Bdellovibrio bacteriovorus: one gene and its partner. The main gene of each other region encodes a partner of the protein of the gene in region 2 in a complex. Links are inferred from orthologs where the notes say so. Each region holds a gene or a part of one and is shown on either strand. Other genes may lie near its edges. The genes, in order: trxB and trxA.

Region 1 (15,369 bases), 1.8 Mb from region 2 along the record:
AGAGGTTCAAAATCTTAAGACGCGCTTTAAAACCGACGATGGTTCTTTTTTCGCCGTTGACGATGTCAGCTTTCATGTGAAAAAGGGCCAAACTCTTGGAATCGTTGGGGAATCTGGCTGCGGCAAATCTGTTACATCTCTTTCAATCATGCGCTTGATTCAAAAGCCAGGTCAGATTGAATCCGGAAAAATTATGTTCAAAGGCAAGAACCTTTTGGACGTGACCGACTCTAAAATGCGCGAGATTCGTGGTAACGAAATCGCGATGATTTTCCAAGAGCCTATGACTTCTTTGAACCCGGTCTACACAATCGGTGATCAAATCGAAGAAGCCATTCTTCTGCACCAAAAAGATCTGAACAAACAGCAAGCTCGTGAGCGCGCGATCGACATGCTTCGCATCGTGGGTATCCCAGCTCCTGAAAAACGTTTCCATGAATTTCCGCACCAGCTTTCGGGCGGTATGAGACAACGTGTGATGATCGCGATGGCGATCAGCTGCAACCCCGAACTTTTGATTGCCGACGAACCAACGACAGCATTGGACGTAACGATCCAAGCTCAGATCTTGGATCTTATGCGCAAACTTCAAAAAGACTTTAACGCCGGCATGATTCTTATCACGCATGACTTGGGTGTTGTTGCAGAGATGTGCCAAGAAGTTGCCGTGATGTACGCGGGTCGCGTGGTTGAGTTCGGAACAGTGGAAGATATTTTCTATCGTCCAAAACATCCTTACACAAAAGGTCTTTTGGATTCCATCCCGCACTTTGAAACGGGTCACAAACTTGAACACTTGAAAACTATCAAAGGCATGGTTCCTAGCTTGTACAATCTTCCTAAGGGTTGTCGTTTTGCGGATCGTTGTCCTTACGCTCAGGCCGATTGCCGCGAGTCTTATCCGTCACTTGAAAACCTTCGCGGTATTCATAAAGTGGCTTGCTACCACCCTTTGACTGAAGAGGTAAAATAAGAATGAGCACTCCTCTTTTGAAAGTTGAAAATGTCACTAAAAGCTTTCCGATCTATGGCGGACTTTTCAGCCGTGAAGTGGCTTCGGTAAAAGCGGTTCAAGGTATTTCCTTTGAACTTAAAAAAGGCGAAACGCTAGGCCTGGTGGGTGAATCCGGTTGCGGTAAATCTACTTTGGGTCGTTGCTTGATTCGTCTTCATGACACGACTTCTGGAAAAATTTCTTACAACGGTAAAGATATCACGCACATTCAAGGTGAAGAGTTGCGTGACATGCGTAAAAAAATGCAAATCATCTTCCAAGACCCGTTTGCTTCTTTGAATCCGCGCATGACGATCGGTTCGATCCTTGAGGAGCCGTTGATCATTCACAACCTTTATGGCTCGGTGAAAGATCGTCAGGACCGTATTCACGAATTGATCGACCTTGTGGGTCTTCGTCGTGAGCATTTGAACCGTTACCCGCATGAATTCTCGGGCGGTCAACGTCAGCGTGTGGGTATTGCCCGTGCTTTGGCGGTGAACCCTGAATTGATCGTGTGTGACGAGCCGGTTTCAGCCTTGGACGTTTCGATCCAAGCACAAGTGATCAATCTTTTGATGGAGCTTCAACAAAAGCTCGGTCTTACATACATCTTTATTGCGCATGACTTGAAGGTGGTTGAACACGTTTCAACACGTGTGGCTGTTATGTACTTGGGAAAAATCGTTGAAATGGCAGAGGCTGAAGAGCTTTACCGCAATCCGAAACATCCCTATACGAAAGCCCTGATGTCAGCAATCCCAGTTCCAGATCCTCGCCGTCGTGACGAGCGTATCATTTTGACTGGGGACGTGCCGTCGCCAATCAGCCCTCCTACAGGCTGTCATTTCCACCCTCGCTGCCCTATGGCTATCGAGGATTGCAAGACCATAGTCCCGCCTTTGGAGCTAAAATCTCCGGATCATATCGCGGCCTGCATTCGCGTATAAAGAAGTTACCTATTTTTTCCGATAAACTCCCTAGGTTGCGTAACCTGGGGAGTCTATGAAAACGCAAGGCAAAGTTTGGATCATCTACGACGCTGAAACTAAGAAACAGACAAAACCGATGTCTGTTGTTCAAGCGCAGGTCACTTTGCTGTCTTTAGACTCTACATCACATCATAAATACTTTCTTTGGACACCCGGTTGGGAAGAATGGATCAGCGTTAAGGAGTTCTTAACGTCGGATCAAAAATACTTCGTCATGGCGCAACCTCCTCGTCCGGCAGAACCTGCTTTCACATCACCTGGCTCTGTTCCTGATGACACTTTAACGGCTACTCACAACGCTCCGCCGACACAATCTTCGTCTGACAGCCCTTACACACAAGTGGTTGTAGGAGAAGCGCCCTTGAAGCAACAAGAGTTCGGTGGCTATCATCATCAAGACTTCAATGGTGATGAGTTAGATCTGAAAAAGATCGCGAAAATTAAACCTGAATCCACAAAGAAAAAAGCGGATCCAGCACCAGCTCCAAAAGCAGAACCAAGTGGAGCCGATCGTCGTCGCGATCCTCGTCATAACTTTAAAATCGAAGTCGTTCTGGTTTCTAAGATTCGTTCATTCCGCACTTACTCAAAGAATATTTCTTTAAGCGGTACGATGTTGGAAGATGAGATCCCGCGAGACTTTTTGAATAAACCCTTCGATCTTATTATCGTAAATCCATTTGAACCCGATCCATCAAAAGCCCGTCTGCTTTTCCGCGCAAAAATCGTCGGAGACATGACAGACCCACGCCGCTTGATGTTCATCGAACAAGACGTCGCCATGACCTTGCGTCTGGACGCTCTTCTTAAAGCCTACGTCATCTACCAAGACCAAGTCCGCCGAAGCGCCGGCTAAAAGGTGCCTGCTTCTTTTTTGGGTCTACGGCGCATCAATTGCTGCGCCGTAGACCCAAAAAGTAAGCAGGCACTTTCAAAAAAAATGGGTAGAAGATTTCTCTTCTACCCATTTAGGAAAATATTTGCAGATTGTCGAAACGTGCAAAGGTGGCTGCAAAGTTATTTATATAATTCAAAATACTCATCGGCTTCTCTTCACAATTATGAACGAGACCTCGGCATAGTTTTTCCTTGAATAAAAATTCGGTTACATGAACATCTCGCAATGAAACATTTTTGGTCTAGAAAGCGAGTGTTTTAGTCAAGGCTCCTTAACATCGCGCCGATATTTTTTAGGTAGGACGTAAAGGAGACAACAATATGAGTACAGTGAAGTACTTGGTTCTCTTAGTAGTGACTCTGATGTTAGCAACGGCTTGCGAGCAACAGGTTGAAGATGATGGTTCGAGCGAAAACGATCAAGCCACAAATCCAACACGCTTTCTTTATATTGCTAGCGGAAGTTGTTATGCCGGGGGACCTACGCCGACATCCCCTTCGCGCACGATCTCCCGTGTGAATCTAGCGACCGGAAATATCCATGACATCATCGTTGACTACAACGCGGCTTCGCCGGGCGATGCGCCTATCACCGTTATCAATCACGATGACAACACCGTTCTTTCTTTGGTCGAGAACACCAGTGGGCGTCGTGTGGATCGAGTGACGAAGTCTTCAAATGGAAATCAATATCAGACCTATTTTACGAACTCGACGGCTCTGAATGCGGTGATGAGAAGTATGATTGTTGCCTCTGATGGGGCTCTTCTCATCAGCAAATCAAGCTCGATTGAAAAGTTCGCAGCGAAAAGTCGCGTGGGGACCGCGGCCTATGTGAACGCACCGGGTGGAGCTTGTGCGACAACGACAACCTTGATTTCAAGTGTGGCCGTGACTCCGACGTATGGACACATCCTTTATACCCATGCCGCCGCTGCTCCTAATAACAAGTTAAACGCGATAAAAAGCACGGGCTATGTTTCAGCGGCAGATTGTTTAGCAAGCACATCGATCACTCCGACAACGGCTTTGCCGACAGCCATGGTTTACATTCCTTCGTCGAATGATGTTTTGATCGCAACGGGAAGTACGACTGCGGCTTCGAATATGATAATTTCCTATCCCATAACCGAAACCGCCTCGACCGTCACGATTGGATCGCCGACTGTCGCCTACAACAACACCAGTGTGATTTACGGCCCTTCAGCGATGACCTATGATGCTGAAACAGGTTTTGTATATGTAGCGAATGGATCCACATCTTTAGCGAACGTGATTGAAAAATTCACTTATGATTCAACGACGAAGACTCTGACTCGCGTTGGGACCGTGCCCTTCACCGGGACAAGTCTGCAAACGAATTGTATAAGTTCGATGTTTGTAGGGAATTAAAAAAGGCACCGGAAGGTGCCTTCTATCTACCACCCGTGAAATTGATTTTCCATTGAGTTAACGTTCCTGTGTTACCGCTTTTACCGTCAACTACTTTCAAGGTCCACGCGCCTTGACTACTCTCTTGATAGAATGCATTTGTCAGAAAAACGGCACTGGATTCGGTAAAGTTGGCTAGGCCTGACAAGGAATTTCGCATATTCACAAGAATGCTCTTTTTACCAGAAGGAGATATCAATTCCAAAGCCAGTTCCGAGACGTCGGGATGTGTGACCGACACTTTAATTTGAACGGATTCGATTTTGATGACGTCATTTACAACTATAAGACTGCTTGTACCTGCGGCATTATTGTCGGGTATACTCGCAGAAATACTTCCCGAAGTATGAGCCCAATCAGTTTCGGTATAGGTTCCCAGCTGAGAAACGTATTGCTTCGCCATTTTCACTGCAGCGTCGACATCCACTTTTCCAAAGCCGTACCAATTGTGAAATTTAAAACCCGCACCATTCACAATCCATGGCTGCTCCCAAGCATACCCCGTAGGCGTAACTTCCAAAGGATGTGATATTACACCCGAAGTAACGTAGTTCACCGGAACGGCTGTCTTTGCGAGAATATATTTTATATCACGCCATGAAAGATTTGGGTTAGCTTCCATTAACAAAGCGACAACACCAGCAAGAATTGGTGCCGCGGAGGACGTTCCATTAAAAGTAGCTGTATAGTTACAGGCCGAATTCCCGTTCGCGCCACGCTCAAAAGCAACCTTACTATTGATGTTTGAAACCGAAAATCCCTTCGAACACCCCATACGATCAGTCGTTATCATTGCTGGAGAATCGTCCCCGAATTCCCCACCAAAAGAGGAGATCCAAATGTTTGAACCCGGAGATGAATAGCTTGCGGCGTACCCTTGAGCATTTAAGGCTGCTACGATCAAAGTGTACGGCGTACTGTTGTCAGAGTCGAAGCCTGAGTTGCCTACACAATATTCCTCTTCGGAGCCACGACACAAAATAAAGAACGAGTTCCCTGCAGCTTTAACATAAACCGAACCTCTACCTGAGCGTCCGTTCATTACCTTAAATTTCATTTGAGCTAGAAAAGACGATAAAGGAACGTGAAGTATATTTTGGTCAAAACCCCAACTCATATTATAAATATCGAAATCCCCGGCAGCCTGCGCAATAGTTTTATCATCATCTTGATCTTGCCCATACGCGATGTAATTAGCAGACGCAATTGAGGCCTGATATGCCACTCCTTTGGTTCCTACTCCATTGGAAGCAGTGGCTGCGATCAAACCAGCAACCGACGTACCATGATTATCTTCAGCATGCTTTGGAGACGCGGTCGCTGAGACCCACGGATAAGCACCTGTGAAGTCAAGAGACACGCCGCTAAGGAAATTTTTTTTCAAATCTTCGTGCGTATCTTCAACTCCATCATCAGAGACAAGAATTTTAATTCCTTTTCCCGAATATCCGCTTTGCCAAGTTTGAAGAAGATTAAGATCATTCCCAGGCTCGCCAGACTTTGATGAAAAAACTTTTTGAGCAGTGTTATTGATATGCCATGCAAGCTCCAAAAGAGGATCGGCGCCTGTTTTATCTGGCTCGGCAGCAGAAAAGGTACTCTCTGCACAATTCGTAAAAAAGAGCGCGGTGACGGAACCTGCCAATATAAGCGATATAAGAATGCGTGTTTTATGGCTAATTCTTTTCATATCGTTTTCTTAAAATTTCCATTTCGACACTCTCAATACCGGGGTCACTATTCAAAACGTCTTGTAGTTCTTTTAAATCGAATGGTTCCGTTGGCGAGGTCACAAAGTATGTTCGTATATCTGGAAAGCCGCTTAGGATTTTTAACCCCAAGTTTTGAGTTAAGAGATCTGTAGAAATTCCGCTTTTTAAAACTACAGAGAATCGTCCCGTGACTATCCCCGGAATTCCTAGCCGCGGATCATAGACGACCACAGGGTTTGCAGCCACAAATGCATTTGGATCTGCGCCCTCATCTTTCACGAGATAATAAGCAGATGTGTCTCCTACAATCTCTTGAGGAGGTTCTCCGGCAACTTTGGGAATTGCTCTAACATTTTTCCAAATTTTCCAGTCCGTTTCTTCAAATATGCGTGAATCAACAAATTCCGCATTCTGAAGATTCAACTTAACTTTTCCACTCTCGGATTTCGGAAGTCTTAACTTGCGCGGCACCATCTGCGCTGGCTCTTGGTTCGAAGCAATTTCAGTGGTTTGAGTTTTCTCAGCAGATTCCACTGCCACGGTGGCAGTAGAAGTGGACTCATTGTCCTTTGTTGATGATGAGATGGAAGAAGCATCAGTGTTTGCAGTCATTACTGACGAAGAAGCCCCTTTATTCCAAAAATAAAGAGCCGCTCCCCCTAATACGATCAATAAAATGACTATGGATAACCGACGTGCCATGAGCTTCCTATTTTAGCTTGTTTACTAACAGGATGCTCATTATTTTCCGCTAGGACTATTGAGAAATTGTGGAGCTGGCCTTAGGGTCTCGGACTGAGACAGTACCTTCGTCTAAGGCCCTTGAACTACTCGTTCAATTTAAGAAGTGTCTGAACAGTTTTCTTAAGCTTTTCGACGTCGAAAGGCTTTTTGATATAGTCATCAGCGCCGATTTCGAAAGCTTTTTTCATGTCGTCTTCGGTGGCTTTGCCAGAAACGAAAACCAACGGAATCTTTTTAAGATCACGGTGGTCTTTCAGAAGCTGAGCCAGTTCAAAACCGTTCACCCACGGAAGACCTACATCCATCAGAATCAAATCAACCGGATGGTCATCCAAGGCCGTAGAAAGTTCCGTGGCGTCAGCGGCAAGCTTTGTCACATAACCTTCAGTTTCTAGAATTCTCTTCATCGCCAAACGCATGGTCTCGTCATCTTCGATGACCAAGATCACTTTGGGATCAAGTTTCTTCTTCGCCTCACGAAATTGATCTAAAGAGACAACGTCTTGGCTTGCGATGCGCGCCTTCGTCATCTTCTCGATTTTATCGACTAAATCCTTCGTGTTGATTCTTTTATCCTTCATACATTCCTTAGTGAGAACCTTGAGCTTCTAACCATCTTTCAGCATCAATAGCTGCCATACAGCCTGTACCGGCTGCCGTGATGGCTTGGCGGTATACGTGATCTTGCACGTCTCCGGCCGCAAAGACACCTGGAATATTAGTATAGGTCGTGTTTGGCTGTGTAATCAAATACCCTGTCTCATTCATATCCAACATACCTTTGAAAAGGTCTGTATTTGGCTTATGGCCAATGGCTAGGAATAGACCCGTAATACCAAGATCTTTCACCTCACCCGTGTTGACGTCTCTGATCTTAGCGCTTGTCATGCTTTTGCCATCGCCCATAACTTCGGTGACTTCCGTGTTCCAAAGAACTTCGATCTTTGGATTTTTCATCACACGTTCAGCCATGATTTTGGAAGCGCGGAAATGATCGCGTCTATGGATCACATAAACTTTAGAAGCAAAACGAGTTAGGAAAGTGGCCTCTTCCATCGCTGTGTCACCACCACCGACAACACCAATTTCTTGGTTGCGGAAGAAAGCCCCGTCACAAGTTGCACACGCGGATACCCCACGGTTTGAATACTGTCTTTCTGAAGGAAGACCCAAGTACTTCGCACTGGCGCCTGTTGAAATGATGATTGATTTTGCTAAATGAAGTTTGTCACCAATCCAAACTTTGAATGGACGTTGCGAGAAATCCACTTTCGTCACGTTGCGAGTGATAAAGCGAGTTCCAAATCTTTCGGCTTGTTTTCTCATCACTGTGATAAGATCAGGTCCCGTGATTCCATGCTCAAAGCCAGGGAAGTTTTCCACTTCTGTTGTCGTCATCAATTGACCACCGGCTTCTTCGCCCTCGATCATCAATGGTTCTAAATTCGCGCGAGATGTGTAAACAGCCGCTGTCAAACCTGCAGGGCCTGAGCCGATAATAATCACGTTTTCAACTTTAGTATCTTGAGTCATAGAAACCTCACAAAATAGGGACCAATTTACGCCCCTAGGCTACCACAAACAGGCTTGTTTTCATTACTTCTTTGCACGTTTTGGACTGCGTCAGCTACAATGAGCCATGCCTTTGATTTCGTTTAAAAAAAATCGTCCCGCTTTCGAGGTTCCTTCGGGGGCAAACCTGATGAAATCTCTTCTTGAAGCCGGCCTCCCCGTCGCTTCAAGTTGCGATGGTGATGGTGTTTGCGCCAAGTGCAAGATCACCATTGTGGAAGGCAAAGAGAATTTGACCCCGGAAAACGAAACCGAGGCCTTCTTAAGGGAGTCTAAAGATCTGCCAAAAGATGTTCGCATTAGCTGCCAAACTCAAGTGATTGGCGACGTCACCGTCGATGCAACGTACTGGTAAAAACAGATTTATTTGGGGTGCAGAAGCGGCTCTCGATAAAGGTAACGAAACTTATAGACCTTTTCCTTCAAATGGAATTCCAGGAGAAGTCGCTTCTTCTTCAGGTCGATCCCATCCAATTGGTGTAGCGACTTGGGCCGCACACGGGCCCTTACCAAGCTGGATATAAGACAATCCTTTCTTTCCCCCATGAGGTCGTTCGGAATTACACAAGGACACATTCCCTCGAAGGACTGTCATTGATTCACTTGGGGCGATGAATTGCGCAGAATCACGTTCGGGAGGAATCGCAGCGAAAACGGTGTCAACTACGGCCGTTAACACAAGTGCCGAAAGGATCAGCCCTAGTAGGAGCTTCATATCTACCTCCGTCGTTATAAAATATTATAAACGGATTTTTGCCCAACATGATCAAACTGCTGTTTGACGCAGGACCTTGAGTTACAAATTGAACAACTGACACGTCTTCTTGGCCGCGATAGCCTATTTATATGAACGGACGTATTCATATTTATCGCGTATTTGATATCGGAAAAGACGTGAACCTTGAAGGTGTGCAACGCCACTTCGAGATGTCGTCGTCTGCCCAACGTTTCCGTTTAAACCGCTCATCCAAAGCGATGATCATCAATCAGCCTCCTCTTTCACTGGTGATTGAAAACTCAAAGTACAGTGCTTTAGGTCACCCACTGGATTTAGAAGTGACAGCCAAGATTTGGCATTTCGGTGCAGTCTCTTTAACGATGTCCTTCATTCTTCCTAAAGGACTGACTTGGGAGCGCCTAATTGCATTGGGTAACTTCCTAGAAAATGATTCAAACCTTCATGACTTAGCGAAAAAACGTGTAGAGCAGATCGTTACAGGATTAGGTCGTCCGGTTTCCACGGTGAACTGGGAAACTTATGAAGACTACGCGTGCTATTTCTTTCAAAGCCTTGAAGGCTGCGAAAAAAACGCGATGGAAGTCTTTAATCGTTACGATGTCTTTCGTTTGATTCTGTCCGAAAATAACGAAACTCTGTCTGAACAAATTAAAAAGACGATTTTGGACAGCACATTTCAATACAGCCAAGATGATCTGGCGGTTATCGACTGGAATTCGGCTTTAATTATTGAACCTTCTGGATCGACGGACATCATTGACGTCATCGAGTTCTCTCTTTGTCAGTTGCTGGAAATGCGCTATTACGACGATCTTTTGGATGAAAGACTGACTTACTTGTATTCTTCTTTAGAGAAAAAACGTTTCAGTATTTTTCAGAATCACTATTCGCGTTTATCAAGAGAAGCAGCCCAAATTTATCTCGACATCTCAGACACCGTTGAAAGCGTTGAGAACACCATGAAAGTGGTCGGGGATTTCTATTTGGCAAAGATCTTCCGCGCCGCCTCGCAAAGACTGCGCTTTAAGGACTGGAAAGACAGTGTCGACCAAAAACTTTCAAACCTGGCGCAAGTGTCCCGGCTGTTCGTGGGTGAGGCTAACGAAAAACGGAACCAACTTTTAGAGATCATCATCATTGTGCTGATCGCGATCGAAGTGGTTCCGCTATTCTTTAAGTAATTAAACTTTTTGCAGGCGCACGAAATTAATTTTAATACCTTCACGCAAGAAGATCTTTTCGAATGCAGTTTCGAAATTTTGGTCTTTCATTTCAGAATTATGCAAATCCTGAGTTTCAAAAATAATCTTGTAAGAAGACTGACGGATTTCATCCATCGCCCACAAGAAATAAACCAAAGAGTCTGTTTTGAAATTGATGAAGGAACCCGGCTTCTGCAAGCGATACAGAATATCCAAGTTTTGCTTACAAACAAAACGATTCTTGGGTTTCTTAGGCGAAGTCCAAGGATCTGGAAAGTGGATGTAAACATTGTCAATCTCACCTTCAGTGAAAAGCTCTTCGATATTGAAGGCGTGATAGCGAGCGATCGCCGCGTTTTTGCAGCCATCGGTCACCGCGCGACGAATAGTTTGGATCAAAGGCTTATACTTAAGCTCTAATCCCACCAGCAGACGTTGTGAGTGAGTCTTCGCATGATGAGCGAAGTAAGTTCCGTTCCCCGTTCCGACTTCCACGTCCATTGGCAAAGCCGCATCGGCTTTAAAAACATCCGAACGCCATTTGCCTTTATTCAGAGGAGCACGAAGCTCGTCAAAGGCAACGTGAGCATACTCACCGTTCAACGCCAAGGTATAGGCGTTTTGGTTTGGTAAATCTTTAGTGATATTGATTCGTCTACGTGGAACCGGGATTGTCATAGGCCCCTTGATTAGTCGGACGAGGGCCGTCGGTCAAGCTTTTCACTGTGAACGGACGCAAACTCTCATAGGGCTGCTGTCGAATAGGGCACGTCAAGACATCGCAAGCGCGGCAGTAGGATTTTTTACATGGGTCTAAGTGAAAAGCGAGCTCTCCATCAAACTTATAAGCCGCCACCACACAAGATTCATAGCGATGAATCAGATCATGTGCTTTCACGATATCCCAATATTCAGGAATGACCATGTGAGCATCAACGTGATGAAAACGTCCCGAACGAATGATGCGTAAATGATGAATATCAATCACGCCGGGCTCGCGACATTTCGCCAAAACATCTGTGAGATCCTCTAAGATTTCCTCATCCTGCTCGTCCATCAAAATACCTAGGGATTCACGTACAATTTTGTATCCGGAATATGCCAGCTGCAATCCGACCAAGATAGCGACAACAGGATCTATCCACTGAAGATCCGTCAGCAGAACCAAACCCAGCCCCACCATCACGCCTGCAGTCGTAAGCACATCCGAAATGACATGAGCACCACTGGCTTTAAGAGCGTCAGAATGATGAGTTTTACCGATGTGTTTTAAATAAAGCCCAAGACCCAAATTTAACAAAGCTGCAACCGCGACCACTAACAAACCGATCTCGAGTTGTTGAGTCGGCTCGTGATAGATCAGGGCCTTGATACTCTCGTAAATAATCATCAAGGCCGCAAAGAAGATCAGACCACCTTCAAAGGCCGAACTAAAAGACTCTGCTTTACCATGTCCATAAGGATGTTCATGATCGGCAGGTTGAGCGGCAAAACGAACGACATACAAAGCTACTAAAGAGGCCACGACGTTCACAATACTTTCAAGAGCATCGGATAAAACGGCGGTCGAGCCGGTAATACGATAAGCGCCCATCTTTAAGGCAAATATCAAAAAACTTGCGATGGCGGAAATCCATGCGGCTCGATTTCTAATTTTATTTGCTGAGTCTGAAAGAATGTCTGACGCCATATAGAGGGTTTTCGTTGATCCCTCTTAGTTCGTCAATGACTAACCTGCTGCTTTTCGGCGTTTTTGCGCGGCAGACTTGAGTTCCACCACAGGAGCCTGTTCTGGCTTGTAATAACAAACCATATTGCGACCGCCACGTTTCGCATCATAAAGCGCATGGTCGGCACGGCGAACCAGCTCGCGGGCACTGATATTTTCACCAGGGATGGTGATGGCAAAACCCACAGAAGCCGTTAATTTGATTGAGTCCTCTCCATTACGGAAAGTCGTCTTCTGAATGTTCTCACGCAAACGTTCACAGAAGTACATAGCGCCTTCGTGATTGGTTTCCGTCAAAACAACCAGGAATTCGTCTCCACCGTAACGAGCCGGGATGTCGATATTGCGAGTGTTGGCGCGAATGATTTTACCCACTTCGGAAAGAACGTAACTTCCGAACAAGTGATCGTGTCCATCATTCACAGTTTTGAAATAATCCATATCCATCATGACAACACAGACGTCACGGTGGAAACGGCGACCACGCTCCATCTCGAAATCCAAACGCTGATAAAGCGAACGCATATTGTACAGACCCGTTAAGTCGTCGGTATCAACAAGCTCTTTCAGTTTTTCGTTGGCGTAAAGAAGTTGCTCATGCAAGTCACGAATACGCAATTGCGTACGGATGCGAGCTAATAATTCAAGAGGAACAAAAGGTTTTACAATGTAATCGTCGGCACCTGAATCCAGGGCTTCAATAATCGCTTCAGTGCTGGAATTTTCAGAAACGAACACACAAGAAACGTGATTCAGTCTTTCACGTATGGTTTTTAGAACTCTTAAGCCCGCCATGGACGGAGCCATCCAGTCCAGGATGACAACCTGAGGAATCCAAGTCTCGATAAGGTTGTGCGCTTCTTTTTCAGTGGTGACACCACGAGCGTCATAGCCTTCCCATCTCAGAGGTTCTAAAAGAATCTCTAAGCTGTCTTTATCGTCGTCGATTACTAGAATGCGGCGACTTTTAGGTTGTTTGGAGCTGTTTTCAAAACTCATCTACATACCAGTGTAACGTCTGCCTCACTCATCGGTTAATTTCGAGATTTGATTAAGGAAAATTCTGATCCATCGACGAGGTCTGGGCTGGACCTAAATCTTGGGCCAGATTGCGGAACGGCGTTTTGCAAAACAGACTTGTTTGCGACTGCATATACGTTGAATTTGAGGGTGTTTTTGTATAGGACTAAACGGAGTACTTAAACGTTTGTAAGGATGTCCGTTATGAGTTTGAACTTCTCTGAAATTGAATCGAAATGGCAAAAAAAATGGGCCGAGCAAAAAGCGTTTCAAGCTGAGTCAAATAGCAAGAAACCTAAATACTATGCTCTGGACATGTTCCCCTACCCATCAGGCTCGGGATTGCACATCGGTCATATGGCTTCTTACACCCCCGGTGATATCGTTTCACGCTACAAACGTGTGAACGGTTTTAACGTTCTTCATCCCATGGGCTACGATGCCTTCGGATTACCGGCAGAGCAGTATGCCATCCAAACTGGAATCCATCCGGCCATCACAACTCAAAAAGCGATTGAAAGCTTCCGCAACACACTTCAGTCTTACGGATTTAGCTTTGATTGGAGCCGCGAGATCTCCACGTGCGAACCAAGCTACTACAAGTGGACTCAATTTATTTTCTTAAAACTTTACGAACGCGGCCTAGCTTACCAAAAAGAAGTTCCTGTGAACTGGTGCCCGGCTTTGAAAACAGTTTTGGCGAACGACGAAGTCATCGATGGCAAGTCCGAACGTGGTGGACATCCCGTTATCCGCGTTCCGATGAAACAGTGGATGCTTAAAATCACGGACTACGCTGAACGTCTTTTGAACGATTTAGACAAAGTAGACTGGCCAGAAAGAACCAAAGAGGCGCAACGCAACTGGATCGGCAAAAGCGAAGGCGCACGCATTACTTTCAAAGTAGACGGCACGTCAGAATCTTTTGAGGTTTTCACGACTCGCCCGGATACATTGTTCGGTGTCAGCTTCATGGTCATGGCTCCAGAACATGAGCTCGTAAAAAAAATCACGACCGCTGCGGAAAAATCATCTGTAGAAGCTTATGTTGAAGCGACTTCGCGCAAGTCGGAAGTGGAACGTAAAGCTACAACAGATAAGACGGGAGTTTTCACCGGCGCTTATGCTCTTCATCCAATTACGGGTGAAAAGATTCCGGTGTGGATTGCGGACTACGTTCTTTTAGACTACGGCACCGGCGCTATTATGGCGGTTCCAGGTCATGATGCTCGCGATTTTGAATTCGCGACAAAATTTAATTTACCAGTAAAGCGCGTTCTTGAGGGTGGCGAAACATTGCCATTTGAAGGCGATGGCACTTTGGTGAATTCAGACTTCCTAAATGGCCTCTCAAAAGCAGACGCTATCAAGAAAATGCTTTCGCATCTTGAAAGTAAAAAACTGGGCGTGCGCGAAGTGCAATATAAATTGCGTGACTGGCTTTTCAGTCGTCAACGCTACTGGGGCGAACCGTTCCCAATTGTTCACTTTGCCGATGGTTCTCGCGGAGTTCCTGTGAACGAACTTCCAGTGATTCTTCCAGAGGTGGCAGATTACGAACCTGCTGACACGGGCGAGGCCCCTCTAGCTCGCAATGCCGAATGGGTTCATTATTCTCGTGATGGTAAAGAAGGAAGACGCGAAACCGACACTATGCCAGGTGCGGCGGGTTCTTCTTGGTATTTCTTGCGTTACATCGACCCAAAAAATGATCAAGCGCCTTTCAGTGCGGAAGCCGAGAAATACTGGATGCCAGTGGATCTTTACGTCGGTGGACCCGAGCATACGGTCGGCCATCTTCTTTACTCGCGCTTCTGGATGAAGGTTCTTTTTGACTGCGGTCTTGTCACTCATGATGAGCCTTTCCAAAAGCTTCTTCACCAAGGAATGATCTTGGGACCTGATGGCGAAAAAATGTCGAAATCTCGTGGAAACGTGATTTCTCCTGACACCATTGCAAAAAGCCACGGCGCCGACGCAATGAGAACATTTATCAGCTTCATGGGACCTGTCGACAAGGATAAACCGTGGGCGCCAACAGGTATTGACGGCGTGAAGCGTTTCTTGGATCGCATCAGCCGCTTGGTGGTCAGCGACGAAGGCCAATATGTGGCTACAAAAGGCGCGGCTCCAGATGACATTAAGAAATTAGTTCATAAAACGATCAAGAAAGTCACAGAAGACATCGAAAGCATGAGCTTTAACACGGCGATCAGCGCGATGATGATCTTGGTGAACGAGCTTTATAAGGCCGAGTGCCGCTCAGAAGAGGCTCTAAAACCGCTGGTGCAAATCTTGGCTCCTTTTGCTCCACATTTGGCCGAAGAATTGTGGGAA
Region 2 (15,250 bases):
GAACTCTCCACCCATATCAAAGTGATGACACTCACTGGGCGTTACGGCCGTTAACCATTGCCCCTGTCCCACATTCCAAACAATGAAATACGATCGCGCGGGAAAATCTTGGGTAAGACTGGCACTTCCTAAAATTAAAAAGAAGATGAAGCCCTTCATGTTAGATCCTTTCCCTGCCAAAGATGCAGACGCAGAAAATGAAAGGCGACATGCCAAAATAAAATCCAGCACCAAAGAAGACGAATATCTGGGGTCTGGCGAGCTGCGAACTCAATCGGCTCTGATAGCACAAAAAGAATGTGATGGAAGTGATCCATAAAAAAATCAAACAGAAATACCAAAGACGAAAACACCGAAACCAGAAAACTCAGAGGCAGAAGAATGTAGGAGACGACAGGCGCTAAAAATAAATTATAAAGAATGCTTAAAGGATGCAGACTTCCGATTCCCCAGAGTGGCGCACTCATAAAAAAGAAAATCGAAAACTGTGTTAAAAATCCGCGCGCCCAAGAATTCCTAATGCGCAGCACATCAGGAGCCGTCAGCGCCAAAGCGGCGCACCAGCTCATTAGGAAAGACAATGAGTTCCACCAAGCGGGGAATAGCATCAGCGCCAGAAACCCCGCTACGAGCACGCACAGGTCTTTAGGAAGAAAGATGCGAGAGCGATGAAGAAGACGCCGACTGCACATGCCTAAAAGCGCACGCACGGCCGGAGCTTGCCAGCCAACGACGATGGAGTAAAAACTCATAAAGAAAAATCTTACACAGAATGGAATTCGCAAAATGCTTAAGAGTTCATCAAGTAAAAGCAGGTGAGAACCCGAGACCACAAAGATATGAATGAGCGATGTCTTACGCAAATTTTCGCGCAAATCTTTGTCTGTGATTTTTTCGCCACAAACAAGAGAGTTCAGTGCATTGAAGTGTTGCGAATCTTTTGGGAGAGTCTGTGAACATTTTCTCTGAATTTCTTCACTGAATATTGATGTGTTCGTTAGCAAAGTGCTGGGAAGTGGTGTGCTTAAGCTCAAAGCAAGAAGAAGAAGAACAATCATGGTTACAACTAGTTAGCAAATTTAATGACGCACCTAATTTCTAAAATGTTCTGTCATTGGGTCCGCGCGTCTCCTGAGGTCGGATTTTAAGATCTGAAATTTGCAAGCTTAATTACGCCGCTGTAATCGCACTTTATTGAGTGTTTTCAAATGCTTATACCATGCCTAAGGAGTGTGCATTTCGCTGAAACCCTTGAAAATGAACAGGTCCAAGGTCTAGCATTACAATAACTCAACATTTTATGTGGATAACTCCTGCTTGTTTGCACTTCTCAATGCGTGTCATACTGGAGAAAGATCACGAGGTGTCGAGAGATGAAGCAACTTAGACTATTAGCAGCAACGGTCCTTGCGACCCTTCCTTTGACAGTATTAGCGAAGCCTGGAGCATCTTCCCAAAAGCTTTCAGCGAAAGAACTTCAGCAAGAGTCTTTGCTGGTGGAGCTGACAGGAAAAGACATTTCTAAAGAAAATGACATCACACTCTATGCTGAAATGGTAAGCGCTTATCAGAATGACGATGAAATTGCATTTAAGAGTCGTCTGCAAAGCTTGCTTTCAAGATTTCCGCAAAGTTCTTACGCGGACAACGCACTTTTTCTTGCCGGTCGCATGGCCGTGGATCACAACAACTTCGCAGAAGCCGTAAAATACTTTGCTCGTATTGAAAAAGAATATCCTCGCAGCAACAAAGTGGCGGCGGCAAAATTCGCAAAAGCCATGACGTACAAACGCATGAACTTGCCGGAATATGCGCTCATGACTTTGAAAGAAGTGCGCACAAAATATCCTGGCAGCCCGGAATCCTTCCGTGCTGACGCTGAAATCAGAATGACGAAATAAGAAATTCACTTCGCAAGGACGCATAAGTGATGAAAAAAAAGTTCTCGGTTCTTTTAGCAATGATTTTTTGTGCACTTGTTGCGCAGGCGCAAGACACACCTCCTGATACCACTTGGGAGTCAGATCCTTTGGATGTGTTAGAACCTCAGCAACCTCAAGAAACAGTGGAACCGACAGTTCCTGAGTTCAAAGAAATTGATGAGTCTGGACAATCTGCGGAAACTCCTGCGCCGGATATTCCTGCTGAAGACATTTCTACGCCAGCCGCTACAGATTTGCCACCGACGACGCCAGATGCTGCTCCAACAACTTTTGGAACAAGTGAACCGGATTATTCTCGCGAAGCCGAATTTCACCGCATTTACAAAACCTACAACGAGCAGCCAACTTCTGTCGAAGCGTGGGAAAAAGCCGTAGGTGCTCGTGAATCAGAAACTTACCAAGTTCAAAAAGGAGATACACTTTCCGGTATCTCCACAACTTTCTTCGGGGATCCTTTATTCTGGCCAAAAATTTGGTCTTTGAATAAAGGACAGATTTTAAATCCGCATGAAATTGATCCAGGGATGAGTGTGCAATTCTTCCCGGGCAGCATGGATGATGCGCCGACTTTGGATGTCGGTGAAACTGCAGTCATTGACCAAAAAGCAAGTAATGGCAACGAAGAGGCCGCCGCTGCGGGAAATGCTGCCGTTGGGGGAACAATTCCACGGGCTCGCAAAAAAACGCCCCTTTTAAAATCGTTGCCACCAAGTTTGCCTCAGTACCGCATGGGGGCATTGGGAGCAGCTAAAGTGCAACTGCAAGTAGAGCTGCCGAAAACTCAGTTCCCGACAGCTTTAGAAAATCTAGAATATTACATCCAAGATACTCCGGCGTATGGAGCAGGTGTAGTGACTGCAGCAGAGCTCGATATGAAAACAGCCGGTGAGCACCAGTATGTTTTCGTGCAGCTTGAAAATGGCGGTGGCTCTAAAGAATACGTGGCGCAAAGAAACGTCGGAACGGTGCCAGATCCTGCGCAAAAAGGTCGCATGGGTCATATGGTTGAAATCCAAGGCGAGATTGAAATTTTAGAGCGTGTGAATGATCAAAAAAACATCTATCGCGCGATTGTTAAAAGATCTCTGCAGCCCGTTCAAGTGGGTGCGGTTTTAACGCCAGGAAAGCTGCCTGTAATTGATCCTTCTCCAGGAGCAGTGAGTTCGGGAGTGGGCGCTAAAATCATGGGTGGACACTTTGAAGCAAAAAGAAAACTATTTGGTTCGAACTCATTGGTGTTCCTAGATGCGGGAACAAATCAAGGATTGCAAGAAGGTCAAACTTTAGCCATCTTCGCGGATGAGCGTGTTCGTAATAGAAAGAATAATGCTTTGACGAATGACCGTATGATTGGCACAGCAAAAATTGTGAAAGTCTCTGGAAACTTTGCGACGGCCTATATCACGAAAGCTTCTGAAGATATTTTGCTAGGCGACTATGTGGGAAGTGCAACGTCGCATGCGACGAACTATACGGAGCCTGTCGCAGCTCCTAGTCAGACGGAACCTGCGGTGGATCAAGATTTCGAAAAAGATTTTGAAGATGCACCGACTGCGACTCCTGAAAGCTCACCGGAATCCGGAAGCGACGACTTAGACCTTGAATTATAATGAAGCTTAAAAGCCTCTGCGAATTGCAGGGGCTTTTTGCTTATGAACGATCTTTATTCTTTATCGCAAATTATTAAGTCTCATCCATTATACACTCTTCAAAAAGATTCTCTTTTGCATTTGTATCGTACACTCGGGGGCACGGGCCGTCTGGATGCAGAAACATTGATGGATGAATTAAAAATCCTATCGCCGGATCTTTTTACGGCCTTACAAAAGAATCACACGCTTTTTAAAAATCACTGCGAAGAAACCGTGAAGCTAAAACTTCAAGGGGTGCAGATGGTTTGCTATGGCGAAGCGCTTTATCCTTCTTCGTGCTATTGGATGGAGGAGCCTCCTTTGACGTTAAGTTTTCTAGGGTCACCTGCATGGCTCAACGAACGCACGCTAGCCGTCGTCGGCAGTCGCGAGCCGACATTTGAATCAATGCAGTGGATGGAAAAAGAATTTGCTCCGTTCTGTGATAAAGAAAAGCCGTGCGTGATTAGTGGAGGTGCGCGCGGTATCGATCAAAAATCTCACTCGACAGCTTTGCGCAAAGACACGACAACCGTTGTAGTTTTGCCATCTGGCTTGGGAAATCTGTATCCTGCGAACTTACAGGAGTGGGTTGCGCCGATTTTAAATCGCGGAGGTTGTTTCATCAGCGAGTACGCCTACGAACAGAAAATGCATAAGCATCTTTTCCATCATCGGAATCGTTTGATCGCGGCATTGGGTCGCGCGACTTTGTTGGTTGAGGCCAAAAAGCGCAGTGGAACACTGATTACGGCACAGCAGTCTTTGCAGCTGGGACGTCCGGTATGGGTGGTGCCGGGGCACCCTTTAGATCCACACTTTACAGGGAGCTTAGAATTGTTAGTGGACGGTGCATTGTTGGTCCGCGATGCTCACGATTTATCCATGCACTTTGGCGTAGAAATGGAAAATTCAAAGTCGCTGGCGGCACCAATAGGAGACTCTGAAATCGCTCACCACTACCGGTAGTGTGTTATCTAAGTTGCCAAAATTGTTCAGAAAAAAATGAAATGATCTAAAAAAATCTTTTGCAAGGTCGAGGGAATGCCCCTACCATTTGATTTAAGGGAGGGGCGATGTGGTCAAGGATGACCGTGGTAGTATGGATGCTACTGCATCGCTCTAATTTTCGACCGCAGTCTTAGTTCCAATTCCTTCTTAAAGATTCCATACCTAAAAGAGCAAAAATAAAATTCGGAGCCCAGATCGCTACAGGCACAGGCAAGCTTCCTGAGCGCGCCATACCTTCAGCAGCGACGTACAACGTCCAATACAGAATGATAAGGCCAATACATAGGATCATACCGCCAGCCTTCGCGGCACGACGGTTTGTGGTCGTTCCTAGCCCCACGCCAATCATCGCAAAGACCACACATAAAAAAGTGATCGCCAAGCGTTTGTGATATTCCGTGCGTAAGGTGCGCTCCAGTTCCTCGTCTTTAAGATCTTCTTTGAGGCGGCTGCGCACTTCGTTCAAAGTTAAAGACTGGGGAGATTTTTTTTTCTCTTCAATGTTCACAGGTTCAGAGAATCTGACATCGTATGTATCAAAGCTGATCTTCGTGTGAGTTTTGGCCTGACGGTGGATTTCTCCGTCTTTAAGGCGCAGAAGTATATCGTGGCCGGGGCGCTCTTTATCGGGAATGATTTCACCTTCTTTAGAGATGATCGTCAAAGGCACGTCGCCGGTTTTTTCATCGTAAATAAACACGTTCTTAAGTAGGCCTTTGTCCGAGTTCACTTCATTTGCATAGACGACCATATCAAAAAAACCTTCAGAGAAAGTTCCTTCTTTGATCACAGCGCCGGCTTTGGTGTTTGCCAGGCGTGAGTACAAAACTTCAAACTGGCGATTTCCCCAAGGTGCGATGTTGAAGGACATCTGAGCTGAAATCGCGCCGACAAAAAGCGATAACACAACTGCTGGCAACAGCAGTGTGCCCATCGGAAGTCCCGACGCCTTCATCGCGACGATTTCTGAGTCTTGACTCAATCTTCCGTAGGTTAAAAGAACGGAAAAGAGCAAGGCCATCGGAAAGAGCACTGGCAAAAGAGAAATGACAACATAACCGATAATCTCGGCGATGGTTTTAAGAGTCACGCCGTGGACCAGAGCAAATTCGGTCAGGCGCAAAACCTGAAACATGAGGATGATCGAAATAAAGACCATCAGTCCCAAAATGAAGCTGGGAAGCATTTCAAAAAAAATGTACTGCGCAGCTTTTTTCCCGTGAAAGATACTCAAAAGCAGTCTCCGTTGTGAAGTCCCATTGTAGTCCGCCGAATTAAAGGAGTCATCGCGTCCATCGTCTAGTACAGACAGTTTGTCTCTGCGATATTGACCCGATCCATTGCATATCCGACAATAGATGTATGAACAAGATTCTTTTGGTGTACGAGGATTACGCAGATCTTATGTCTGTTGAGGCGACTTTGAAAAAAGTGGGCTTCGATGTCATTGGTCTTTCCAGCGAGTATTCCATCGCAGAACAGATGCTCGCATTCAATCCGGATCTTGTTGTTGGTAATGGGAAGGGTGGTAAAGTCAGTTCGTTGGGCGTTGGCAAACGTTTGAAAGAGATGACGCGCTGGCAGGGAAAGTCTGTGCTTATTTTTCCCGCAAACTTCAAACCCAATCCACAAGAGTTGATCCGCATTCGCGTAGATATGATTCTTGAAGCCCCTGTAGCTCCTTTAAGACTTGTTCAAGTGATTGGAAAAATCTTAGGACATGATGAAGCGGTTCTTTTAGAGCGCTTGAATAAAGCCATGCATGTGGAAAGTCCGCAGAAGGCGGGCGGTAACAGCATTGTCGGTGGTAAGGCCGGAACTGAAAACGAAGCTATTTACGTTAAAGGTGTCGTTCCCGAGGGTGCTGAAGAAGGCACTGGCGATGCTTCTTTGCAGTCAGAAAGAATTCACGAAGAATCTCAACAGTTCACGCTAAACCCTGAAGAAGAGACGAAAAAATTCTCTTTTAAGTTTGGCGATCGCATGTCTGAAGCCACGTCGGAAAAAGCATCGACGAACAGTGAAGAGTCGGCGTTCCCGGATGTTGATTTGAAGGCTTTGGAGCGCGAACTTTTAGGTGGCGGTGCTCCTGAAGTGGAGCGCGTGGATGTTCTTGATAATACGGCGGCCGAAGACGAGAGTCTTGCTGTAACGGGCTCTTCGGATGTGGCCCCGGAAATTCAGGCGAAGGCCAAGGCCGATCTTGAAAAGGCGGAAGAAGGTCTTAAGGACCGTGTCTCTAAATACAGCAATATCGTCGCAGATGTGAAGGTCTCTCCGAAAAGCACCGTGACCCGAGTTGAGGCGCGTCGACGCCAAAGAGAGCTTGCCGCTCATTGGGATGGTCAAAACCTCAGCGATCTCGATAAGTTACGCCAAGAGTTCGCCAAAGCGCTGTTTAAAAAGTAATTGCTCCGCGCATACCTTGACGATAGACCTTTTGATGTTCAAATTAGTAAGAGAATATTACGGAGGCCATTCATGGGCACATTTACGAAACCTGTCACTGACAGTTCATTTGAAACAGAAGTACTTAACTCTTCAACTCCCGTCCTAGTGGATTTCTGGGCTGAGTGGTGCGGACCTTGTCGCGCGCTAGCTCCTAAGCTTGAAGAAGTCGCTCAAGAGTTGGGTCAAAAAGTGAAGATCGTAAAGGTGAATGTTGATGAGAACCCAGGAACTCCAGGTAAATATGGTATCCGCGGAATTCCAGCAATGTTGCTATTCAAAGGTGGCAGCGAAGTGGGTCAACTTGTTGGTAACCACCCGAAAGATGCGATCTTGGATTTCTTGAACAAGAACGTATAATTTCCCTCGACAGAGCGAAGTAAACAAAAACCCTGCTTGTAAAAAAGCGGGGTTTTTTTATGTCAAAACCCCGTTAATTTTTCCCTGGTGTCCGCAATCGTTGCAACTCAGTAAGATTTAACTTGCTGAGCCGTCTGATTGGACAAAAGGCAAATTGCTGGCTATCTTTGAACTACTCACATAAGGTGAGTGTATGCAGGGGTTAGAAATGTCTATTGAAGTTGTTGAAGTTCGCCAGCAAGATGTGGCCTTACTCGTTGAGAAGTTCAAAGCTGCATCTCAAAAAATCTGTATGATGTTTGCTACGGAGGGTGTTTACAGAAAACCTTACGTTGAAGGTTTGCCTCATTTTCAAGCATGTTCTTACGAAAAAATGCAAGAGATCGTTACTAGCATCACTTTCTTCAAAGAGCTTTGTGAAGAACAAATTGCAGAAGGTTATAAGTTAAAAGACAACTCAAGTTTCGTATGGAGAGCCTTCCGCAAACTTGATTTCATTCCTCGTGCGGATGTCTTCAATCACATGACGGATGAAAATCTTGTCGAAATCTATTCTGTAGATAACAAACAGCTTTACCGCAATTTCAAATTCTTTGAATGCTGCTCTTACACTTTGGAAGAGCTGTACTCTGTCGAGTGGTGGAATCTTTATGAGCGCAATGCTGCGATGACAATGAAGATTTTCGATCTGGGCGTGAAGGTAGCTACAGGTGAAATCCCTGACAGCCATGTTCCTGATATCGAGCCGCATCTTCTAAAAGAAGTGAAAGAAGACGGACAATCATTCATGCAACAAGTGAAATTGATCAGTCCTTTGAAGCGCAACAAACGTGTTGAAGGTTTGTTGGTGATTGAGACCGCAGAACCAGTTCACAACTAGTTCTTAAATTGTTGATTCTTAAAATAGAAAAGGCACCCAAGGGGTGCCTTTTCTATTTTTGAATTCGTGTTCTGTTTATGCGGCTTTGCGTGCCTTTGTTTTACATTGTTCTGCCATTCTTTCGACCATACGGGAATAAAGGACCGCCGATTGCAGCATATTCTTGGCTATATAGTCGCAATCTTTTTCACTTAAAAGTTCCAAGAATTTTTGACCCTCTTCATAGTGATCCTGATCGACAACCGCATGCACTCTTAAGTGCACCGTCGCTTTTTTTCCGTAGTGTTTTTCAAGCACTTCTAAAAGCTTAGGCCCGTGGAACTTCGCTGCGCCTTCAAGCAAGAAAGCGTATCCACAGAGTGAAAGTGGATTTTCAAACTCGATCCAGTAATACTGCAATTGACGGATCATCTCGGTCTCTGGCAGCTCGGGATATTGCTCCAGCTTACCGCCCATGTTTTCTAAATCTTTTAAAGGCATGAAATCGTGATTCAGTTCCTCTTGGATATGGTGAAGCATGGCATAGTGGTGATCGCGATCATCCACGGGCAGGCGAGCCGCTGAAAGAGCCAAAAACTTTGTCGTGTGGCGAATCAGATAATAAGTCTGCGCCAGCCAGTTTTTATAAAAGTCCGGATTGTCCCAAGGGCAATCCATGATTTTGTCACCCAAGGCTTTGATTTCGCGATCCATGATCGTAGCTAATTTTTTTTTCTCCATACGTCCCTCATTTGGTTTAAGTTGAAAAATGACTAAGCAATTTTTAAATGGCGTTTTTTAACAGGCTGATCACTGATGAGATCAGTGTGGTTGATTTTTGCATTCCAAAGTTCGTTCACCATTTTGGCTAAAAACGGGTCGGAGAGTTCTTTGGTTTCTGTTTTCTTTAAGAACAATAATTGACACGGATATTTTCCGCGCATGATTTCGCCCATCGGGCGCATGCCAAAGCGTTGGGCTTTTTCATGAATCTTATAATCCATACGAGCGACGGCAAGCAGGCCATCCCACGGGGACGCCTCAAAGGCCTTCATGCTGAGGGCGCTAATAATATCGGCGACCTTAAAGCCGGGCTTGCTTAACTGGTAAGAAGTATTCACCCCTAAATATTCAAGCGACATATAGGTATGGGCCCCTTCGGCTTGAAACTTTTTAACCAGCTCAGGCGTGAAGGGTTCCATATAGCGATGCTCTAGGTGAGAGCTCGCGCGGTCGTCAAAAACGCTGTACATGTGGAAGGCTAAGACTTCGTCAGTCTCCACATCCTTTAGGCAGGTGATGACTTCGTTGCGATAGAAGTCGTCCGTATGCAAAGACTCAAAGATTCCGTCGTAAACTTGTTTCCAAGTTTCATATACCTGATTGGTGAGTTTCGCTGTTTCGTCAGTGAGTATACGTGGGTTGAACAGATAGTACTGATACTTCATGAAATTCCCCCAAAATGTTCAGATAGAAGCTTTTCGGGAGGAATCAATTTTCTTTGAAGAGTGAATTTGATACGTACTTAAATTTAATGTTTCCGTACTTTATTGGTGCGTATAAAAAGTGGAAATTTGCAGAAAGGCTTAGGAGAGAAAAGTGCTTCTCTCTCCTAAGCTAGAACATTAGTTAGACGCGACAACCATGTTTGTGCTGTTAGAAAGTTTCGCGTAAATTTCGCCGTAGTTTTTCATCACGCGAGAGTTGTATTCCGCAGGCTTCATGTTTTTGGCAAGAAGGCGGCGCACATTCAATGGTCCCATGTTATACGCGCTAACGTATTTCACGGCTTTTTTGTCAAACTTGCCGCGAAGGTAGCTCATGTAAGCAAGACCGATGCGGATATTGGCAGAAGGGTTTTCCAAAGTCTTCTTACCATTCCAAGGAAGTTTGAATTTTTTCGCGATCCATTCTGCTGTGTCAGGTTTAATTTGCATCAAACCAATTTCACCGAAGCGACCCAAAGCCAATGGATTGAATTTACTTTCTGTTTTGATCACTGCAAGAACAAACACAGGATCTAAATTGTGTTTCGCTGCTTCAGTAATAACAGTGCGAGAGATATTGCGTGCTTGGCCTTTCCAGCGAGGAGCTAAAGAGCTTTGCACTTTATCGTAAATCATTTCATTCAAAGTCGCAGTGCCTTCTACTTTTTGGGCACCGCTACCTTTATAGTCTGAACCTAATAGTTCTTTAGCGTGCGAGATGCGAGAAGCTTCATTCACGCTTTCGATACCGATCTTGTTCACGGCAGGCCATTGAACGAAATCGAAGTTATTAAAAAGAACCAACGTGAGCGTTGCGGCTGCTATCACTTTTCCTGTATTGAGATGTTTCGTTTTCATAACCGCTACCTCCTGATGTAAGTAGGTAAGTTCAAGGGTCATGCCGTCGGTGTAAGCTTTTGTTTTTCTTGGATTCTTAGAATGAAGCGCCTATTAAAGTTGATTGGTTTGAGCTGGCTTGGAGGGGTGTCAACCAATGTGTTGACGGTGTCTGATCATTGGTTAGTCGTTCTAGGACGAATTCTCTTTTCGAGGCGTTCTTGGTGAGACGGTTCTTTGTGGGGCCGGAATCGCTTCGGGCGACGGCTTTCCCTTTGTGGGAGGGCTTTATGGCTATCGTCTCTTCGCGAGGCACGCCGTCGTGGCTCAATCGGCGCCGCGCATTCGCGCGGTTCGCGCATCCTGCGCCGCCGAAGGCCTCGCTTCGGACGAGATCCATAAAGCCCTCCCACAAAGGGAAAGCTGTGCTGATGCGGATTTCGTTGCTTCGAACTGTCTTGAAGGTTGTTCGTTTTGAGATCGCTTTATATGACTAGTCGATCAGCGTTTTTTTGGTTGAGGATTTGAAGCTCGAACGAATTTAGTGTTCTTGGAATTAGGAAAATAAAAGCTAGGGTGGTCGATGTTGAAAGTCTAACGAAGATGTTGAGATGAAAACGAAAGATATTTTTTGTCGTTCAGCGCGGTTCGTTTTGGAAATAAAAAAAGCCCTTCTGTTGAAGGGCTTTTTTGTTTTCTTTTTTAGAATAGATATCTTCGGTAGGCTACGCTGCTGACTATTCCTAGGCCGGCCATGGTGGTTAGCATGGAGGAGCCTCCGTAGCTGAGGAGTGGTAAGGGGACGCCTACGATGGGGAGGAGGCCTATGACCATTCCTATGTTTACGAACATGTGCCAGAAGATGTAGCACAGGACGCCGACGGTTAAGAGGGCTCCGAATTTGTCGCGGGCGTTGGTGGCTATTCTGATTCCTGTGATGAAGAGGAACGCGAACAGGCCGATGACGGCGATACTTCCTACAAAGCCGTGTTCTTCGCTAAGTACTGAGTAAATGAAATCGGTGTGGCGTTCTGGAAGGAATTCTAGTTGGGACTGAGTTCCTTTCATGAAGCCTTTTCCGAAGAAGCGGCCAGAGCCTACGGCGATTTTGGATTGGATGCTGTTGTATCCCGTTCCTCTGGGGTCGCTAGCTGGAGAAAGGAAAGTGAAGATACGATTTTTTTGATAGTCGTGCAGGACGAACTTCCATGCAATAGGAAGGGCGATGATTCCTAGAACGATGATTGTTGCTAAGATGCTCTTTCTGATTTTTGCAAAGATCAGCATCGACCCGCCGATTGCGGCTAGCATCATCGCGGTTCCTAAGTCAGGTTGTTCTACAACCAGACCGAATGGGATTAAAAGAGCTACTAAAGGTCCGATCAACTCTTTCAGTCCCATACCGGGGCCGTGAGTGTTTCTGGTTGCTAGGATTTTGGCCATCAACATGATCAGTGCTAACTTCATTGTTTCTGAAGGTTGATAACGGAAGAATCCAAGATCAATCCAACGTTGGGCTCCCAAAGCCACTTTACCGAAGAAGGTTACGTACAGGATAGCTCCCAGATTAAGAACGTAGACGATCAGGGCGATCCTGCTGACGACGGAATAATCTAATAAAGTCACCACCAAGAATACTGTCCAACCAACGGCCAACCACATGATCTGAGAAATGAACAGCGAAGCCACGTCGACCGTTGTCGGGCCGTGAGTGGCGCTGTACAGATTGATAAGACCGATCACATTCAACGCCAAGATGACGATGATTAAGTTGATATCTAATTTTTTGAAGAGTGTTCGCTCTTCAACGTGTAACGACGTAAACACCCTTATTCTCCTTCTGCAGGTTCAGGGATAGGGCCTGTAGGAGCTGTAGCGCGTTTTTGCCCTTTGGCTTTCAGCGCGGCTTCAATCACCTCAGGATGATATTTCTCAAAGTAGGCTTGCACGATATCGCGGACGATGGGAGCGGCTCCCGTACTGCCGTGACACGAATGTTCTGCTAAAGCGGCAATCGTGATTTCGGGATTGTCTGCCGGAGCAAACGCCACGAACCAACCGTGGTGGCGCATGTGAATAGGACGGCTTTCACACTTTGCATAAATTTGATCTGCAGAAAAGCCCATGACCTGCGCGGTGCCGGTTTTACCAGCCATCTGCACGCCAGGAACTTTCCAGTGTTTCGCCGTACCGCGATCACCGTTGGCCACGCGACGCATACCTTCTTTGACGACTTTGAAAGTCTCTGGAGAAATATGCACGCCGTTGGGTTGAGTTTGTTGAAGATCGCGCACCACTTGCGGGAAGTTTTCGCGCAAAACTTTTCCATCCTGATCGATGATCTTACGAACCAAGAATGGCTTAACAACTTTTCCTTCAGTGCCGATTGAGTTGTAAGCAATCGCCATCGATAAAGGTGTTACGTTGACGAAACCTTGCCCGATCGCAGTACTTAAGTTTTCACCTGGTTGCCATTCTTCACCGACAGTGGCTTTTTTCCAAGCCGAGTTCGGCATCGTTCCTGACACTTCACGAGAAAGTTCGATGCCGGTTTTTTGACCGATACCCAGAAGGCTGATGTAGTCATACATCTTATCTACACCCAGCGCGATACCCATCTTATAGAAGAACACGTTTGAAGATCTTTCCAAAGCTTCATAAACCGTGATGTTACCGTGACCGCCTTTTAAGTGGTCATGGTAAGGACGGCGTCCAAAGTAGAACACACCAGGCGCACTGACGATCGTTGTCGGCGTTATCACTTTTTCTTGAAGTGCCGGCACCGCCACTAACGGTTTAAATGTTGAACCGGGAGAGTTATGATCTTGAATAACTTTATTGCGAAGTGGCTTAAACGGATCATTGATCAAGCGGGACCATGTCTGCGCCGAAATACCCGTAGAAAACTCATTCGGATCAAAAGAAGGAGTGCTGACCCATGCTAAGATCTCGCCGTTTGTTTTCATCGCGACCACGGCGCCAATACGATTTAGTGCCATGAAGGATTTGAAAGCGGCCTCTTGGATGTCGCGGTCAATAGTCAGAACAGCGTTGTTACCGTGAACCGGAATCAAGTCTTTGATTTGTTCACCGTAAATATTTGGAGTCTGGGTGACAGTTTCGCGTCCGTGGGCATCGACTTGAATAAAGCTGACACCATCCGCACCGCGAATGTCTTTTTCCAGGGTCTCTTCCAAACCACTCTTACCGATGATATCACCTTGTTCAAAGAGCAGCGTGCCTTTGTAAAGCTCGTTCAGAACGGGAAGCTGACGTTTAGAGATCTCGCCGACGTAACCGAAAAGTTGTGCGCCATTATCTTTAAGAGGGTAGTAGCGCACGATGGATTCACGGATCTCAAGTCCCGGTGTATCCAAACGCATGCGTTTAAGACGGAAGACTTCTTCGCGGCTTAAGTTTTCTTTCAGACGAATCTGTGCAAACGGTCCGTTTTGACGACGGCTCTTTGTCACTTTCAAAACGACTTTGTCTGGCTCCATGCCTAGCACGGGTCCTACAGTTTTTGAAAGCTCTTCCAAGTTCTCAATATATTGAGGAGAAAGAATCGCTTCAAAGCCCGGCAGGTTTTCCACCAGAACTTTTCCATCACGGTCCAACATCAATCCGCGGGGAGCGGTGATCTTGTTTTGCTTGATACGATTTTTTTCCGAGAACTCACGCAGCTCATTTCCCGAGATCACTTGCAGATACCACAAGCGGATCGAGAAAATAGTCAGAGCAAACGCAATAGCGATGTAAAAGATTTTATACCGGCTGTGGTACTCTTTTGCCTCATCCGGATTACTTACGTAAGTACTCATAACTCCAATCCCCCAGGCTCGTGCATCAGTTCATCCTGAGTGATCTTGTCGATTTTTGCTAAGATCCAGTACATCGGGAAGGCAAATGATGGAGTAAGAACAATCTGTACTAAGCGATCAACAATCTCAAAGCTCGCAGGATTTTTTTCTAACACCATCGAAGAGAAGAAATAAATCAGGTGATAGGCGACGGCTGAGAATCCGCACATGATTGTATAATATCCAGAGCCACTCCAAAAGACGCGTGTTTTGATCGCATAGACCAAAGTGAAGAGGATTAATAAACTAATCCACATCATCTTTAAAGGCATTGCCGTGAACGACAGCAAAATGAAGCCCATCGCGTATACGGTGAGAATGGCCGGGAACGGTTTACGATAAAGGATCACATACACAATAAGGTTCAACCAAAGGAGGGGAGAAGGAACATTCCCAAAAAGTTCGAACCAAAAAGTTGTCTGTAAGCCTGCTACCAAAATTAAGACCGCAAATAATACGAGAAAATTCAGAATAGCATTCCAGCGGATCTTCACTGTGGTTTCTCCTCAGGCTTTTTAGGAGTTTGCGCTGGAGTTGCCACTGGCGAAGGTTTCGCTACCGGTTTTACAGCCGGTGTTGCTGTCGCAGTTGGTTTGGCAGTCGCCGCAGGGCTTGCAGCGGGGGTAGCAACTGGAGCCGCCGTTGCTGCTCCGTTTGCGCCTTCGACTGTGTCACCTTCTGTGGCTGCTTGGGGAGCATATTTGTCTCCGAAGTCTTCGGCAGCGGCGGAAAGAACAACAAACACTTCTTCAACTTTATAAGGATCGACGACCGGGCGAAGATCAACTTTCAAGCTGACGCTGAAAGTTTTCTT

What was found.
Region 1: the proteins of trxA (region 2) and trxB are in contact, whole or in part, in a crystal structure (PDB 1F6M), measured with the Escherichia coli proteins. The link is inferred for Bdellovibrio bacteriovorus from one-to-one orthologs.

What each region holds. Positions count from the first base shown.
Region 1 is NZ_LUKD01000001.1:1,798,978-1,814,346, reverse strand. Bases 6,332-9,180 are described here. They hold trxB (thioredoxin-disulfide reductase), read right to left. Parts: upstream 8,304-9,180; coding sequence 7,359-8,303; downstream 6,332-7,358. Other genes in these bases: AZI87_RS08700 (hypothetical protein), read right to left, coding at 8,749-9,057; AZI87_RS08705 (2Fe-2S iron-sulfur cluster-binding protein), read left to right, coding at 8,410-8,697; AZI87_RS08715 (response regulator), read right to left, coding at 6,854-7,351; AZI87_RS08720 (hypothetical protein), read right to left, coding at 6,332-6,728. In the rest of the region: AZI87_RS08745 (ABC transporter ATP-binding protein), read left to right, coding at 1-973; AZI87_RS08740 (ABC transporter ATP-binding protein), read left to right, coding at 976-1,944; AZI87_RS08735 (PilZ domain-containing protein), read left to right, coding at 2,000-2,842; AZI87_RS08730 (hypothetical protein), read left to right, coding at 3,205-4,275; AZI87_RS08725 (S8 family serine peptidase), read right to left, coding at 4,298-6,004; more of AZI87_RS08720, read right to left, coding at 5,991-6,331; AZI87_RS08695 (hypothetical protein), read left to right, coding at 9,189-10,262; tRNA (guanine(46)-N(7))-methyltransferase TrmB, read right to left, coding at 10,263-10,961; AZI87_RS08685 (cation diffusion facilitator family transporter), read right to left, coding at 10,939-11,973; AZI87_RS08680 (GGDEF domain-containing response regulator), read right to left, coding at 12,013-13,011; leuS (leucine--tRNA ligase), read left to right, coding at 13,237-15,369.
Region 2 is NZ_LUKD01000001.1:23,492-38,741, reverse strand. What follows is about bases 6,000-8,729. They hold trxA (thioredoxin), read left to right. Parts: upstream 6,000-7,066; coding sequence 7,067-7,393; downstream 7,394-8,729. Other genes in these bases: AZI87_RS00120 (iron-containing redox enzyme family protein), read right to left, coding at 8,349-8,729; AZI87_RS00125 (hypothetical protein), read left to right, coding at 7,602-8,273; AZI87_RS00135 (hypothetical protein), read left to right, coding at 6,000-6,994. Also shown: AZI87_RS00165 (hydrolase), read right to left, coding at 1-159; AZI87_RS00160 (ComEC/Rec2 family competence protein), read right to left, coding at 156-1,058; AZI87_RS00155 (tetratricopeptide repeat protein), read left to right, coding at 1,374-1,901; AZI87_RS00150 (LysM peptidoglycan-binding domain-containing protein), read left to right, coding at 1,931-3,553; AZI87_RS00145 (DNA-processing protein DprA), read left to right, coding at 3,596-4,543; LPS export ABC transporter permease LptF, read right to left, coding at 4,716-5,819; more of AZI87_RS00135, read left to right, coding at 5,948-5,999; more of AZI87_RS00120, read right to left, coding at 8,730-8,993; AZI87_RS00115 (hypothetical protein), read right to left, coding at 9,026-9,700; AZI87_RS00110 (lytic transglycosylase domain-containing protein), read right to left, coding at 9,878-10,597; rod shape-determining protein RodA, read right to left, coding at 11,279-12,403; mrdA (penicillin-binding protein 2), read right to left, coding at 12,406-14,397; AZI87_RS00090 (hypothetical protein), read right to left, coding at 14,394-14,930; rod shape-determining protein MreC, read right to left, coding at 14,927-15,250. UniProt on the Escherichia coli protein: Participates in various redox reactions through the reversible oxidation of its active center dithiol to a disulfide and catalyzes dithiol-disulfide exchange reactions.